Linked DNA regions of Methylosinus sp. H3A. The protein of the gene in region 1 interacts with the protein of each later gene in a pairwise test. Links are inferred from orthologs where the notes say so. Each region holds a gene or a part of one and is shown in the gene's direction. Other genes may lie near its edges.

The links. Proteins that work in one complex are often made in the same cells at the same time.
Region 2: the proteins of grxD (region 1) and IY145_RS10580 interact in binary tests that used the Escherichia coli proteins (3 or more experiments, as listed by UniProt). The link is inferred for Methylosinus sp. H3A from one-to-one orthologs.

Annotation. Positions count from the first base shown.
Region 1 is NZ_JADNQW010000005.1:1,880,185-1,887,406, forward strand. The notes cover bases 1-2,720. They hold grxD (Grx4 family monothiol glutaredoxin), read left to right. Parts: upstream 1-1,048; coding sequence 1,049-1,393; downstream 1,394-2,720. Other genes in these bases: purL (phosphoribosylformylglycinamidine synthase subunit PurL), read left to right, coding at 1-728; IY145_RS11790 (BolA/IbaG family iron-sulfur metabolism protein), read left to right, coding at 743-973; IY145_RS11800 (NUDIX hydrolase), read right to left, coding at 1,581-2,153; tlpA (thiol:disulfide interchange protein TlpA), read right to left, coding at 2,165-2,720. Also shown: more of tlpA, read right to left, coding at 2,721-2,839; argH (argininosuccinate lyase), read left to right, coding at 2,862-4,247; LPS translocon maturation chaperone LptM, read left to right, coding at 4,511-4,780; lysA (diaminopimelate decarboxylase), read left to right, coding at 4,791-6,065; IY145_RS11825 (hypothetical protein), read right to left, coding at 6,092-6,355; IY145_RS11830 (hypothetical protein), read right to left, coding at 6,432-6,596; IY145_RS26570 (GNAT family N-acetyltransferase), read left to right, coding at 6,632-6,988; IY145_RS11840 (protein meaA), read right to left, coding at 7,131-7,222. UniProt on the Escherichia coli protein: Monothiol glutaredoxin involved in the biogenesis of iron-sulfur clusters.
Region 2 is NZ_JADNQW010000005.1:1,624,418-1,628,122, forward strand. Bases 1-2,907 are described here. They hold IY145_RS10580 (BolA family protein), read left to right. Parts: upstream 1-1,263; coding sequence 1,264-1,551; downstream 1,552-2,907. Other genes in these bases: cobS (cobaltochelatase subunit CobS), read right to left, coding at 1-494; IY145_RS10575 (J domain-containing protein), read right to left, coding at 553-1,158; thrS (threonine--tRNA ligase), read left to right, coding at 1,873-2,907. In the rest of the region: more of thrS, read left to right, coding at 2,908-3,705. UniProt on the Escherichia coli protein: Transcriptional regulator that plays an important role in general stress response. Has many effects on cell morphology, cell growth and cell division. Acts by regulating the transcription of many genes, including dacA (PBP-5), dacC (PBP-6), ampC and mreB.

The DNA of each region.
Region 1 (7,222 bases):
AAAAGCCCGAGATCATGGGCCAGTTCGTCGGCTGCCTGCAAGGCATTGGCGAGGCGGCGCGGGCGCTCGACTTCCCGATCGTCTCCGGCAATGTCTCGCTCTACAACGAGACGCAGGGAACCGGCATTCTGCCGACCCCGGCGATCGGCGGCGTCGGCGTGATATCGGATGTCGCGCTCGCCTCGACCATCGCTTTGCCCGAGGGCGGCAAGACCATCCTGCTCATCGGCGAGACGAAAGGCTGGCTCGGCCAGTCGCTCTATCTGCGCGATCTCGCCGGCCGCCGCGACGGCGCGCCGCCGCCGGTCGATCTCGAGGCCGAGAAGCGCAATGGCGATTTCGTGCGCGCGCTCGTGCTCGAGCAGCGGGCGCTCGCCGTCCATGATCTCTCGGACGGCGGCCTCGCCGTGGCGCTCGCCGAAATGGCGATCGCCGGCGGCGTCGGCGCGACCCTAGACCGCCTGCCGGAAGGCCCGGCCCATGCGATCCTCTTCGGCGAGGATCAGGCGCGCTATCTGGTCGTGGCCGAGCCGGCGGAAGCGGCGGCGATCGAGGCCGATGCGAAGGCCGCGGGCGTGGCGGTTCTCGCTCTCGGCGCGACCGGCGGAAACGAGTTGCATCTGCCGGGTGAGGCGCCGATATTGCTTTGCGACGTGCAACATGCGCAGCAGGCGCCGTTGCCGGCCTATATGGCCGGGGACGACAGCGTCTTCGCTCTAGGCTTTTAGGAGGTCGATGCGCAATGGCGATGGAAAGAAGTGAAATCGAGCGTCTCATCAAGGTGGCCATTCCGGACGCCGTGATCGAGATCACCGCGCTCGCCGACGACGGCGATCATTGGGCCGCCTCGGTGAAGTCGGAGTCCTTCCGCGGCAAGAGCCGCGTGCAGCAGCATCAGATGGTCAACAAGGCTTTCGGCGAGCGCCTCGGCGGCGAGCTGCATGCTCTGGCGCTGACCACGATCGCTCTATAAATCGTTTCTACGCCCGGCGGCGCTCGCCGGGCCGCCTGCAACGGAACCTTGAATTCCGCTAGACGAGGTAATCCCATGTCCGACTCCACCACTACCGCGATCAAGAACGAGATCGACAGCGCCGATGTCGTGCTGTTCATGAAGGGCACGCCCGCCGCGCCGCAGTGCGGCTTCTCCATGCAGGTCTGCCAGATTCTCGGCCATGTCGGCGTTCCCTTCAAGAGCGTCAATGTGCTGGCCGATCCCTTCATTCGCGACGGCATCAAGGCCTATTCGCAATGGCCGACCATTCCCCAGCTCTATGTGAAGGGCGAGTTCATCGGCGGCTGCGACATCACCCGCGAGATGTTCCAGTCCGGTGAGCTGGTCGCGCTCTTCGACAAGGAAGGCATCGCCCACGCGCAGACGGCCAAGGCCTGACGGGGCGAGATTCCTTCTCCCGCTCGCGGGAGAAGGTGGCCCTCGCGTCAGCGAGGGTCGGATGAGGGCTCGTCGAGAACAGTGATGAGCAGAGATCGCGTCGCGGTCGGATGGACCCTCATCCGACCCGGCAGCGCCGGGCTGCCTTCTCCCACGAGTGGGAGAAGGAGAGCGCGCACACGCGCTGTCATCCGCCGATTTTGACGCCTTTGGCCTGCGCCAAAGCGATGACCAGCAGCCCGACATGCTGGCTGTTGACGATCCCGCCGCCGAGCGCCAGCTCGAGCGCCTCGCGCCAGGGAATGCGCTCGACGACTATGTCCTCGCCGCTATCGAGATTCAAAGGCGCGACCTCTCTCGCGCCCTCGCCATAGAGGACATGAATCCAATTGGAATGCGTCGCCGGATTGGGCGACAGGCGCGCCAAATGTCGTAATGATGGCGTGGCGTGTCCGGTTTCTTCCAGCAATTCGCGCGCGCCGGCGGCTAGGGGATCGCTCTCATGCGCGTCCAGCTTGCCGCCGGGCAGCTCCAGCGACGCCGCGCCGACGCCATGGCGATATTGCCGCACCATCAAAAGACGGTCCTCTTCGTCCAGAGCGACGACATGGACCCAATCGTCATATTCCAGCACATAATAAGGATCGAGCGAGACGCCGCGCCGCGTCACGCAATGGTCGGCGCGCAGATTGATCCAGCGGTCGCGGACGAGCGTGCGCGACGAGCGGACGTCCCAGGGCCGCAATATGTCGTCGGTCAAAGGGCCATTCCTCAGGGCGTCGGCCGCGAGGAGAGCTCCGCCGTGCGCGTCACCAGCGAGCGGCCCTCTTCCGAATCCCAATTGGCCGGACCCTGCATCAGGCCGATCTGGCAGCCGGAGCCGTCGATGAGAAAGGTCGTCGGCAGGCCCAGGGCCTGGCCGCTCTGCCGCAGCTGGAAGAAAATCTCGGCCTTGGGATCGGCGTAATAGGCGAGGTTCTTCGCGCCGATCTCGCCGAGGAAGGCCTTAGGCCGCTCGAGGCGGGAGGTGTCGACATTGATCGTCACCACCTCGAATTTATCGGAGCCGGCGGCCGCCTGCAGACGGTCGAGCGCGGCCATCTCGCCGCGGCAGGGCACGCACCATGTGGCCCAGAGGTTGAGCAGCACGGTCTTGCCCTTGAAGTCCTCGAGCTTGCGCTTCTGGCCGTCCGGCCCGGTGAAGGTCACTTCCGGCATGGGCTCGGGCTCATTGGCGATGGCCATGGCCGCGACCTCGCCCTTGGCGAGCGCTGACACGCGCTGCGAGGTGTCGCGGGAGGCGGCGCAGGCCTGGCTCACCGCGCTCGTCTTGCCGCTACTGCCGCCGTTCACGTATAGAACGCCGGCGACGGCGGCGGCGACGAGAGTCGCGCCCGCGATTTTCGGCAGGCTGCGTCGGCTGGAGCTTTCCATCTGGTCGGTCATCGATCCCGTTCCGCGAGGAGTTATGACAAGCAAAATATGGGGCGGCCGCTTTCAAAGCGCAACCGACGCGATTTTGGAGGCGATCAATGTCTCCATCGATTTCGACAAGCGCCTCGGTCCACAGGACGTGAGAGGCTCCCTCGCGCATGTCGCCATGCTGGCCGAAACCGGCATAGTCGCGCCCGAGGACGCCACCGCCATCACGCGTGGTCTAGAACAAATCCGCGGCGAAATCGAGGAGGGGCGCTTCACCTTCTCGCGCGCGCTCGAGGACATTCATATGAATGTCGAGTCGCGGCTCGCCGAGCTCATCGGCCCGGCGGCCGGGCGCCTGCATACGGCGCGCTCACGCAACGACCAAGTGGCGACCGATTTCCGCCTCTATGTCCGCGACGCGATCGACGACATAGACGCGCAACTGGCGGACCTCCAGCTCGCCCTCGCCGAGAAGGCGCTGGAGGAGGCGGGCAGCGTCATGCCCGGCTTCACCCATCTGCAATCGGCGCAGCCGGTCACTTTCGGCCATCATCTGCTCGCTTATGTCGAAATGCTCTCGCGCGACCGCGGCCGCTTTTCCGACGCGCGCGCGCGGCTGAACGAATCTCCGCTCGGCGCCGCGGCGCTGGCCGGCACCTCCTTCCCCATCGATCGCGAGAAGACGGCCAAGGCGCTCGGCTTCGCGCGGCCGACCGCGAATTCGCTGGACAGCGTCTCCGATCGCGATTTCGTGCTGGAGACTCTTTCGGCGATGGCGATCTCGGCGACGCATCTCTCGCGTTTCGCGGAGGAGATCGTGCTGTGGACGACCTCGCAATTCGCCTTTGTCGCGCTCTCCGACAAATTCACCACCGGCTCCTCCATCATGCCGCAGAAGCGCAATCCCGACGCGGCCGAGCTGGTGCGCGGCAAGACGGGGCGCATCATCGGCGCGCTGCAGGCGATGCTGGTGGTGATGAAGGGCCTGCCGCTCGCCTATTCCAAGGATATGCAGGAGGATAAGGAAGGCACTTTCGACGCGCTCGACAATTTCGCGCTCTGCGTGGCGGCGATGGCCGGCATGATTCGCGACATGAGCGTCGATCGTCCCCGGATGCGCAAGGCCGCGGGCGCCGGCTACGCCACCGCCACCGACCTCGCCGATTGGCTGGTGCGCGCGCTGAATCTGCCCTTCCGCGAGGCGCATCATGTGACCGGCCGCATCGTCGGAATCGCCGCCGAGCGCAATGTCGGCCTCGAGAAGCTGCCGCTGGAGACGATGCAGGAGGTCGAGCCGCGCATCACCGAGGATGTGTTCAGCGTGCTCGGCGTCGAGAAATCGGTGAAGAGCCGCACGAGCTATGGCGGCACGGCGCCGGAGAATGTGCGCAAGCAGGCGCGGCGCTGGCTGAAGCAATTGGCGAAGAAGTAGAAGAGAGAGCAGGCTAGTCGGGTGAAGGTTTCCTCATCCTGAGGAGCGGCCGCAGGCCGCGTTTCGAAGGACGAGGAAACCGTCGGCGCCGCCTTCTGGAGCTCGCCCTCCTGCTTCGAGACGGTCGCTTTGCGACCTCCTCAGCATGAGGACGAGGGTGACGCCCCTCCACGATCGCCCCGAATCGTGAGAGCGCGCGGTCTCGTCATCCGCGCGCTTTCGTCTATAGTGCCGGCCCGATCCGGCTCCGATGGATGAGACATATGGCTGATCTGCTCCGGCCGCGTTCGGCGGCGACGCTTCTGATTCTCGCGCTCGCGCTCTCCGGCTGCGGGCGGCGCGGCCCGCTCGACTATCCGCCCGAGGTCGCGGCGCGGCCCAAGGCCGTGGTCGTGCAGAAGACGACGCTGACTCCGGTCGGCGGCAAGACGCCGGTCGCCGAGGATGTGAAGGCGGTGGAATATATCCCCGGCACACCGGGCTATCGACCGCCCGAGCAATATCCTTTCATCCTCGATCCTCTGCTGGACTGAAACGAGCGACATGCATCACTTCGACTATCGCGCCGGCGCGCTGCACGCCGACGAGGTTCCGTTGGCGAAGATCGCCGAGAAGGTCGGAACGCCCTTCTACTGCTATTCGGCGACGACGATCCGTCGGCATTTCCAGGTCTTCTCGGCAGCCTTCGCCGGGCTCGACGCGCTGGTCTGCTATGCGCTGAAGGCCAATTCCAATCAGGCCGTGCTGACGCTGCTCGCCGGCCTCGGCGCCGGAATGGACGTCGTCTCCGGCGGCGAGCTGAAGCGCGCCCGCGCCGCCGGCGTTCCCGCGAGCAAGATCACCTTTTCTGGCGTCGGCAAGACGCAGTCCGAGATCGCGCTGGCGATCGACGAGGGCATTTTCTGCTTCAATGTGGAGTCGGAGCCCGAGCTCGCCGAGATTTCCCGCATCGCCTCCGCTAGGGCCAAGCGCGCGCATATCTCGCTACGCGTCAATCCTGACGTCGACGCCAAGACCCACGCCAAGATTTCGACCGGCCTCGCCGAGAATAAATTCGGAGTGCCGCTGTCGCGCGCGCGCGAAATCTACGCCCATGCGGCGAAGCTGCCGGGCCTCGAGGTCACGGGCGTCGATATGCATATCGGCTCGCAGATCACCGATCTTTCGCCCTTCGACGAGGCTTTCTCTCTGCTCGCCGAGCTGGTCGCGGGGCTGCGCGCCGATGGACACAAAATCTCCCATGTCGATCTCGGCGGCGGGCTCGGCATTCCCTATCACGAGGGCGAGGACCCGGCCTCTTATCACCCGGATCGCTACGCCGAGATCGTCCGCCGCCATATCGCAGGGCTCGGGTGCAAATTGCTGTTCGAGCCGGGACGGCTCATCGTCGGCAATTCGGGAATATTGGTCACGCGCGTGCTCTATGTGAAGCAGGGCGAGGCCAAGTCTTTCGTCATCGTCGACGCCGGCATGAATGATCTCGTGCGCCCGACGCTCTATGACGCATGGCACGAGCTGATCCCGGTCGCGCAGGCTGCGCCGTCGCATCCGCGCATTATCGCCGATGTCGTTGGGCCGGTGTGCGAGACGGGCGATTACATCGCCCTCGGCCGCTCCATCCCCGAGCCGGCGCAGGGCGATCTATTGGCCATTCTGACGGCCGGCGCCTATGGCGCGGTGCAGGCGGGGACCTATAACAGCCGCCCGCTCGTGCCGGAGGTTCTCGTCGATGGCGCCGAGTGGGCCGTGGTGCGCGAGCGCCCGAGCGTGGAGCAGCTCATCGCGCTGGATTCTGTGCCGGAGTGGTTGCGGAAGTAAGGGGCTTCGCGGCCGAGCGCCGCGGATCAGCTCAGGAACTTCAGCGCCGCGAGCAGAAACCCGCCGAGCACCATTTGCGTGACGACGAGCCAGCGGAGAATATCGACTTTGAGATTGGCGGCGGAGGTCTCGATCTTGGCCTCGACCTCGCGAATGTCCGATTTGGTGGCGAGCAAGCCGGCGTCGATCTCGCGAAACGCCTCGACGACGCCGATGGCCTGCTCTTCCGAGAAGCCTCTCTTGCGTAAAACCTGCACGATGGCGAGGGTGTCGATCGTCAGAGCGGTCATGGACGCAAAGATAGCATGTTCGCGGCCGCATTCAACACGAGCCGAATGCTGCCCTATAGTGTGACGCATGAACGGATCAGTTCACATTAGACAGGCGTTGCCGACGGATGCCGGCGAAATAGCTCGCGTTCACGTGGAAGCGGTCCGCGCGGCCTACAAAGGCATTTACGCTGACGAGCACCTTAAAAAGCTGTCCGCCGGTCGGATGGCGCTGAGTTGGCTTCATGAGGAAAACGGTCATTTGATAATTTCTGAATATGCCGTCTTATAGCTGGAATAAATGACAAAATTATTGGATTTTCTGACTTAGGACCCGCGACGAGCAAGTCAGTTGCAGAATTGTATGCGATTTATCTCGACCCCGCCTATATTGGAAAAGGCATCGGCAGCTCTCTGTTTCGTATATGCGTGGCGACTGCGAAGCAGCGTGGCTTTCAAAGGATGACACTGACTGTTTTGAGCGCGAATTTTCCTGCGCGCATGTTTTATGAGCACATGCAAGGTCGGGCGCTGCCTGAAACGGAAATCGAGATCAACACGGGCGGAACGCGAGCCAAAGTCATCGCCTATGAGTGGCCTGATTTATCCGCCGTTCGCACTGAAGGGCGAACGCCAGATTCTCGATTTTCGTAGTCCCAGGGAAAGCCGGCGACGCGGGAGAAAGGTCTGCGGTTCTGTCGGCGTCGCGAGGAGCGACGCGCCGAAGCCATCCGTCAGCGGGACGCCCTCGGCTCTGATCGCTTCGCCGCGCTCGCGATGACAGCGCGAAGGCGCCTTACGCCCGCCCCTCGACGCTCTTCTCGATAATCTGCGCGAGATCGGTCATGATCGCGTTGAGATCGTAATTCTTCGGCGTGTAGACCGCCG
Region 2 (3,705 bases), 260 kb from region 1 along the record:
CCGGAGACCTCCAGCACGCGCTGAATGACGAACATCACATCCGGGCGGCCGGCGTCATATTCGTCGAAGCACAGCGCGATATTGTGCTGAAGCGCCCAGGGCAGAATGCCGTCGCGGAATTCGGTCACCTGCTTGCCGTCCTTCAGCACGATCGCGTCCTTGCCGACGAGATCGATGCGCGAGACATGGCTGTCGAGATTGACGCGCACGCAGGGCCAGTTGAGGCGGGCGGCGACCTGCTCGATATGGGTCGATTTGCCGGTGCCGTGATAGCCCGTCACCATTACGCGGCGGTTGCGGGCGAAGCCGGCGAGAATGGCGAGCGTCGTCTCGCGATCGAAGAGATAATCGGGATCCCTGTCCGGGACGTGCTCGTCCGGCTGGGAATAGGCGGGAACCTCGAGATCGGAATCGATGCCGAACAGCTGGCGCACGGAGACTTTGAGGTCCGGCAGAGGCGCGGCCCCCGCGGCTTTGTCGCTTGCGAGTAACATTGATCCTCCGTTTCGCCGGCGCGCGCTCGCGACGCTCGCAGCCGGCCAGGACTCTTCGTCAAACGAGCTTGGCCGCCCGCAGTGTCTTATACGCGTGGATGATCTCCCGCAGTCTTTCCTCGCAGGAGCGATCTCCGCCATTGGCGTCCGGATGGTGACGTTTGACGAGCTCCTTATAGCGCGTCTTGATCGCTTCCGCACCGGCGCTCTCGTCGAGGCCGAGCGCGTTCAGCGCCTTGATCGTCACCGTCGAATAGCGCGGGGCGGCCTCCGCCTGCGGCCGTCCGCGGTGCGCCTTCTGGCGGTAGAGGCCGAGCGGATCGGCCAAATTCTCGGCCCGCAGCGGATCCTCGCGAAACGCGGCCTGCCCGCGCTTCACGCCCATCGACCAGGTGGGGCGATGGCCGGTGGTGGCGTCCTTCAGATAGCGGGCGACGTCTTCGTCGCTCATGCCATTGAAGTAGTTGTAAGAATTATTGTATTCCCGCACGTGCTCCAGGCAGAAGCAGAAATATTGCCCCTCGCGCAGCCGGCCCATGGGCGCGCGATGGGCCCCCTCCGCCTCGCAGCCGGGGGCGTCGCAGCGAAAACGGGTCTCGCGGCGCTCCTGCCTCTGTTCGGGCTTCACGCGGATACGATCGAAGAGGGGCGAATTCAAATCCATGGCGCTGCATTATGGTAGACTGGCCGCAGGCTGCAAGCGGAACCCGACGCCAATTTCATTCGGCGGGAATTTTGCTTGGGTCGCGGGGACGAGGAGGATTCCATTATGGCCGCACAAGGCAATATCGGCGCCGTCCAGGCCCGCATCCGTTCGAAACTGACCGAGGGGCTCGCTCCGCTCACCTTGAAGGTGATCGACGAGTCGGACAAGCACGCCGGCCATGGCGGCCATCATCAAGATGGCGAAAGCCATTTTCGTATCGAAGTCGTGAGCGAGGCTTTCGCCGGCAAGAGATTGGTGGAGCGGCATAGGATCGTCAATACGCTGCTCGCCGAGGAGCTGGCCGGCCGCGTTCACGCCCTGGCGATCACCGCCCGCGCTCCGCAGGAGTGAAGCGCCGAGCTGCGCTTCCATTGGCGCAGGATCGGCTCGGGACAGGCGGAATCATGTCGAAAGTCATCGAGAGGATGCGTGATTCTGCCTCTCTCCTCGATCGAGGCCGAGTCGGCTTTCGGCCCAGCTCACCGACGGCTCAGACCTGGAAGCGCTGGCATGCGGTAGCGTAGCGGGGGAGGTGGAAGCGCTTATGCGGCGCGCGCTACGCCGGCGATTGCCAAGCGCGACTTGCTTGCCTTATCAAAGCCCCGGCCCAAATTCGGGCCGAACGCGACTTACGCCGACTTGTATCGGCGAGTGGGCGCATGAGGAGAGCATATGATCGCCGTAACCTTCCCCGACGGGGCGTCCCGTCAATTCGAGCCCGGCGTCTCCGGCCTCGATATCGCCAAGAGCATTTCCCCTTCCCTCGCCAAGCGAACCGTCGCCATGGCTCTCGATGGAGAGCTGCGCGACCTCGTCGACACGATCGACCGCGACGCGAAAATCGAGTTCGTCGGCCGCGAAGACCCGCGCGCGCTGGAGCTGATCCGCCATGATTGCGCGCATCTTCTGGCGGAAGCGGTGCAGGAGCTGTTTCCCGGCACGCAGGTCACCATCGGCCCGGTGATCGAGAACGGCTTCTATTACGATTTCTATCGGTCCGAGCCTTTCACGCCCGACGATCTGCCGGCGATCGAGAAGAAGATGCGCGAGATCGTCGCGCGCGACGCCGCCATCACCAAGGAAGTCTGGAGCCGCGATCAGGCCAAGACCTATTTCACGGCGAAGGGCGAGGCCTTCAAGCGCGAGCTGATCGAGAGCATTCCCGGCGGCGAGGATCTGAAAATCTATCGCCAGGGCCATTGGCTCGACCTGTGCCGTGGCCCGCATTTGCCGTCGATCGGCAAGGTCGGAACCGCCTTCAAGCTGATGAAGGTGGCGGGCGCCTATTGGCGCGGCGATCACAACAACCCGATGCTCTCGCGCATCTACGGCACCGCCTTCGCGAAACAGGAAGACCTCGACGCCTATCTGCATCGGCTCGAGGAGGCCGAGCGGCGCGACCATCGCCGTCTCGGCCGCGAGATGGACCTGTTTCATTTCCAGGAGGAAGGGCCGGGCACGATCTTCTGGCACGAGAAGGGCTGGGCGCTGTTCCAGAGCCTCGTCTCTTATATGCGCCGGCGCCAGAAGGCCGCGGGCTATCGCGAGGTGAACACGCCGCAGGTGCTCGACCGTGCTTTGTGGGAAACGTCGGGCCATTGGCAGACCTATCACGAGAACATGTTCCTCACCAAGACCGAGGACGAGCGCGTTTTCGCGCTGAAGCCGATGAACTGCCCCGGACATGTGCAGATTTTCAAGAACGGGCTGAAGTCCTATCGCGACCTGCCGGTGAAGATCGCCGAATTCGGCATTGTGCATCGCTATGAGCCGTCGGGCGCGCTGCATGGCATGATGCGCGTGCGCGCCTTCACGCAGGACGATGCGCATATCTTCTGCAACGAGGATCAGATCATGGAGGAGGCGTTGAAGATCAACGACCTCATCCTGACGATCTACCGCGACTTCGGCTTCGACGATGTGGTGGTGAAGCTCTCCACGCGGCCGGAGAAGCGCGTCGGCTCCGATGAAGCCTGGGACAAGGCCGAGGCGGCGCTCCACAAGGTGCTCGAGGAGCTTTCCGCGCGCGGCCTCAAGACCGGCGTCAATCCGGGCGAGGGCGCCTTCTATGGGCCGAAGCTCGAATATACTTTGCGCGACGCCATCGGCCGCGAATGGCAATGCGGAACGACGCAGGTCGATTTCAACATGCCGGGGCGTTTCGGCGCCTTCTACATCGGCGCGGACAGCGAGAAGAAGACGCCGGTGATGATCCACCGCGCCATGTTCGGCTCGCTCGAGCGTTTCACCGGCATATTGATCGAGCATTACGCCGGTCATCTGCCGCTATGGCTCTCGCCGCTGCAGATCACCGTCTGCACCATCACGCAGGACGCCGACGACTATGCCTATGAGGTGGCGGCGGAGGCGCGCAAGCTCGGCCTCGCGGTCGATCTCGATCTGCGCAATGAGAAGATCACCTATAAGGTCCGCGAGCATTCGCTGGCCAAAGTTCCCGTTCTTCTCGTCGTCGGCAAGAAGGAGGCGGCCGAGCGCACGGTCTCG